Regions from separate parts of the Pseudomonas sp. WS 5071 genome, predicted to be linked through region 2. Evidence: predicted binding sites of a transcription regulator. Region 2 holds the regulator's gene; the other holds the start of a gene.
What was found. The regulator sigma-54, encoded in region 2, starts transcription at its own class of promoters, with help from an activator protein. The targets are predictions, from matches to a motif close to ANTGGCATNNANNTTGCTNT.
Positions count from the first base shown of each region.

Region 1: a site for sigma-54 is predicted at 910-929, ahead of flgB (flagellar basal body rod protein FlgB). Genes of this name have one in related genera too.

Region 1 covers NZ_JAAQWY010000020.1:58,769-60,966, forward strand. Annotated here, with positions in the region: gene cheR (protein-glutamate O-methyltransferase CheR) at 1-737, shown strand, start outside; gene flgB (flagellar basal body rod protein FlgB) at 989-1,396, shown strand; gene flgC (flagellar basal body rod protein FlgC) at 1,400-1,843, shown strand; gene flgD (flagellar hook assembly protein FlgD) at 1,859-2,198, shown strand, end outside.
Region 2 covers NZ_JAAQWY010000005.1:77,706-79,903, reverse strand. Annotated here, with positions in the region: gene lptB (LPS export ABC transporter ATP-binding protein) at 1-403, shown strand, start outside; gene HBN61_RS04410 (RNA polymerase factor sigma-54) at 587-2,083, shown strand; gene hpf (ribosome hibernation-promoting factor, HPF/YfiA family) at 2,159-2,198, shown strand, end outside.

The sequences.
Region 1 (2,198 bases), on a different contig from region 2:
TTTCCAGTCGACTCAACAAGCTGATGGAGCAGCAAGGTATCAAATCACTGGGTGAGCTGATTCAGCGCATTCAAAGCCAACCCCGCAGCGGGTTGCGTGAGCAGGTGGTCGACGCAATGACCACCAACGAAACCCTGTGGTTTCGCGATACTTACCCCTTTGAAGTGCTGAAAAACAAAGTCCTGCCTGAGCTGACCAAGGCCAATCCGGGTCAACGTTTACGCATTTGGTCGGCAGCGTGCTCCTCGGGGCAGGAGCCGTATTCGCTGTCGATGGCCATTGATGAGTTTGAACGCAGCAACCTTGGGCAGTTGAAAGCGGGGGTGCAGATTGTGGCCACCGACCTGTCCAGTCTGATGCTCAATAACTGCAAGACTGGCGAGTACGACAGCCTGGCGATTGGCCGTGGCCTGTCCCAGGAACGCTTGCAGCGCTACTTCGAACCCAAAGGGCCGGGGCGCTGGGTGATCAAGGCACCGATCAAAAACCGCGTTGAGTTTCGCTCGTTCAACCTGCTGGACAGCTACGCCGGGTTAGGCAAATTTGACATGGTGTTCTGCCGCAACGTGCTGATTTATTTTTCGGCAGAGGTCAAAAAAGACATCCTGCTGCGCATTCACAGCACCTTGAAGCCAGGTGGTTACTTGTTCCTTGGCGCTTCGGAAGCGCTGAACGGATTGCCGGATCATTACCAGATGATCCAGTGCAGCCCGGGGATCATCTACCAGGCCAAGTAACAATCACGGGAGCCCGCAAGGCTCCCGTTTTTTTCGCGCTGTAGGGACGCCGTGTGGGTGTCCCGTGCAACAAAGCGGCAGAAAAGCGGCAGTCGGCGGACAGCCATTGCCGCTTTTCTGGCATTGCCGCGTCCCGGCACCGCGCAAAGCCTTGAAATACGGGGATCTGAAAACTGGCACGGGGTTTGCTCTATCCAGAGCATGAAAGACCTGAGCCACATCTTCAGGTCAGCCCACAAAGGTTTTCCGACATGAGCATCAGCTTCGATAAAGCGCTCGGTATCCATGAGCAAGCCCTTGGCTTTCGCGCCCAGCGCGCTGAAGTGCTGGCGAACAACATCGCCAACGCCGATACCCCGAACTACAAAGCTCGGGATCTGGATTTTGCGTCTGTGCTTGCGGCACAGACTGACAAAAACAAGAACGGCAGCTTTGCCTTGAACATGACCAACAGCCGTCACATCGAAGCTCAGGGTTTGAGCAGCGGCGACGAGTCGTTGCTGTATCGCACGCCGATGCAACCCTCCATCGACCAGAACACGGTAGATGCTCAGCTCGAACAATCGAATTACGCAGAGAACGCGGTCAACTTCCAGGCCAGCTTTACCCTGCTCAACAGCAAATTCAAAGGGCTGGTATCAGCCCTGCGCGGAGAGTAATCCATGTCTCTAGCCAGTGTTTTCAATATTGCCGGTAGCGGCATGAGTGCCCAGACCACGCGCCTGAACACCGTCGCCAGTAACATTGCCAACGCCGAAACTGTGTCGTCGAGCATCGACCAGACTTACCGTGCCCGTCACCCGGTGTTTGCCACCCTGTTTCAGGGCGCGCAAAACGGTACGGGCGATTCGCTGTTTCAGAATCAGGACGCCGCCGGGCAGGGCGTACACGTCTTGGGCGTGGTTGAAGACCAGAGCAACCTCGAAGCCCGCTATGAGCCGAACCATCCGTCTGCTGACGCCAAAGGGTATGTGTACTACCCCAACGTCAACGTGGTTGAAGAAATGGCTGACATGATTTCCGCCAGTCGTTCGTTCCAGACCAACGCAGAAATGATGAACACCGCCAAAACCATGATGCAGAAGGTCCTGACCCTCGGTCAGTGATAAGGAACGACGCAAATGAGTGTGACCGATTCCGTCAGCAACAAGACCCTCAATCAGGTGCTGGCCAACTCTGCCCAGGCCAAAGCCACGGACACCAGCCTTACGGCGGCTTCCAAGGCAGTGGCGGGCAGCAGCAAGTCGCTGGGCAAGGATGCGTTCTTGCAATTGCTGGTTACTCAGTTGAAAAACCAGAACCCGCTGGACCCGCAGGACAACACCGCGTTTGTCGCGCAGTTGGCCCAGTTCAGCAGCCTGGAAGGCATCACCACCCTGAACGATTCGGTGAACGCCATCACCGGCGGCTTGCAGTCTTCGCAAGCGTTGCAGGCGTCCTCATTGGTAGGGCGTTCGGTGA
Region 2 (2,198 bases):
GCTCGACAAAGCAGGTCGTCGCAAGGAGCTGGAAAGCCTATTACAGGAATTCCACATCAACCATATCCGCGACAACCTGGGCATGAGCCTGTCGGGTGGCGAGCGCCGCCGGGTGGAAATCGCCCGCGCACTGGCTACCGCCCCCAAGTTCATTCTGCTCGATGAACCCTTTGCCGGTGTTGACCCCATCTCCGTGGGCGACATCAAGCAGATCATTCACCACCTCAAGGCCAAAGGCATTGGCGTGCTGATCACCGATCACAACGTTCGTGAAACACTCGATATTTGCGAAACTGCCTACATCGTAAATGACGGACAACTGATTGCTGAAGGCGACGCTGAAACGATTCTGGCCAACAAATTGGTGAGAGAAGTGTATCTGGGCAATGAGTTCCGCTTGTAAGCCCTTACGCTTGTACATGCCTTGAAGGTGTTTTCAATTTGCTCCGGCCAGCCTGACGAATTGTAAACGCCTCTAGGCAAACGCTACGGTTTCAGGCATATAATTTGCTTATGTTTGGCGCTCACGCGCCCTTGTAGTGGATGGCGCCATGCGCGCCGGCGAATAAGGTGTTAAGCCCCTGCCATGAAACCATCGCTAGTCCTGAGAATGGGCCAGCAGCTGACAATGACACCTCAGCTGCAACAAGCCATACGCCTGCTCCAATTGTCGACCCTGGACCTGCAACAGGAAATCCAGGAGGCCCTGGAATCCAACCCGATGCTCGAACGCCAGGAAGAAGGCGAAGACTTCGACAATTCGGACCCCTTGGCCGACAACATTGAGCAAAAACCCGCCAGCGAAATTCAAGAACCCTCCTATCAACAGGAGTCCGCAACCACTGTGGATAACCTGGAGGAAGGTGAATGGAACGATCGCATTCCCAACGAGCTGCCCGTCGATACGGCCTGGGAAGACGTTTACCAGACCAGTGCCAGCAGCCTGCCCAGCAACGACGATGACGAGTGGGATTTCACTACACGCACGTCGGCCGGTGAAAGCCTGCAAAGCCATTTACTCTGGCAGTTGAATCTGGCGCCCATGTCGGACACCGACCGGCTCATTGGCGTGACCCTCATCGACTGCATTAACACGCAGGGCTACCTCGACGAAACCCTCGAAGAAATTCTCGAAGCCTTTGACCCGGAACTGGACATTGAGCTCGATGAAATCGAAGCCGTCCTGCACCGTATCCAGCAATTCGAACCGGCCGGCATCGGCGCACGCAATCTGGGCGAATGCCTGTTGTTGCAGCTGCGCCAATTGCCTGCAACTACGCCTTGGCTCGACGACGCCAAGCGGTTGGTAACGGACCACATCGATCTGCTGGGCGCCCGCGACTACAGCCAGCTGATGCGCCGCATGAAGCTCAAGGAAGACGAGCTGCGCCAGGTCATCGAGCTGGTACAAAGCCTTAATCCGCGTCCAGGTTCGCAAATCGAGTCCACTGAGCCTGAATACGTTGTACCGGACGTCATCGTACGCAAGGACAACGAACGCTGGCTGGTAGAACTCAATCAGGAATCGGTACCGCGCCTGCGGGTCAATGCCCAATACGCGGGTTTCGTGCGACGCGCCGACACCAGTGCCGATAACACCTTCATGCGCAACCAGCTGCAAGAAGCGCGCTGGTTCATCAAAAGCCTGCAAAGCCGCAACGAAACCCTGATGAAAGTGGCGACACAAATTGTCGAACATCAGCGCGGGTTTCTGGAATACGGCGATGAAGCCATGAAGCCGCTTGTGTTGCATGACATTGCAGAAGCCGTCGGCATGCACGAATCGACCATTTCACGGGTAACCACCCAGAAATTCATGCATACCCCGCGCGGTATCTATGAACTCAAGTACTTTTTCTCCAGCCATGTAAGCACCTCCGAAGGCGGTGAATGCTCGTCCACGGCGATCCGCGCGATCATCAAAAAACTGGTCGCGGCTGAAAATCAGAAAAAGCCGTTGAGTGACAGTAAGATCGCTGGTTTACTGGAGGCACAAGGTATTCAGGTAGCCCGTCGCACGGTCGCCAAGTACCGCGAATCCCTTGGGATTGCGCCGTCTAGCGAGCGTAAGCGTTTGATGTAAGCAACGGGCCACTGCGTTTCAGTGGCAGGCTTGCCAGCCTGCCGCTTTATGTAATGGCATCGAAGGAGAAACTATATGCAAGTCAACATCAGTGGACAGCATCTGGAAGTGACCG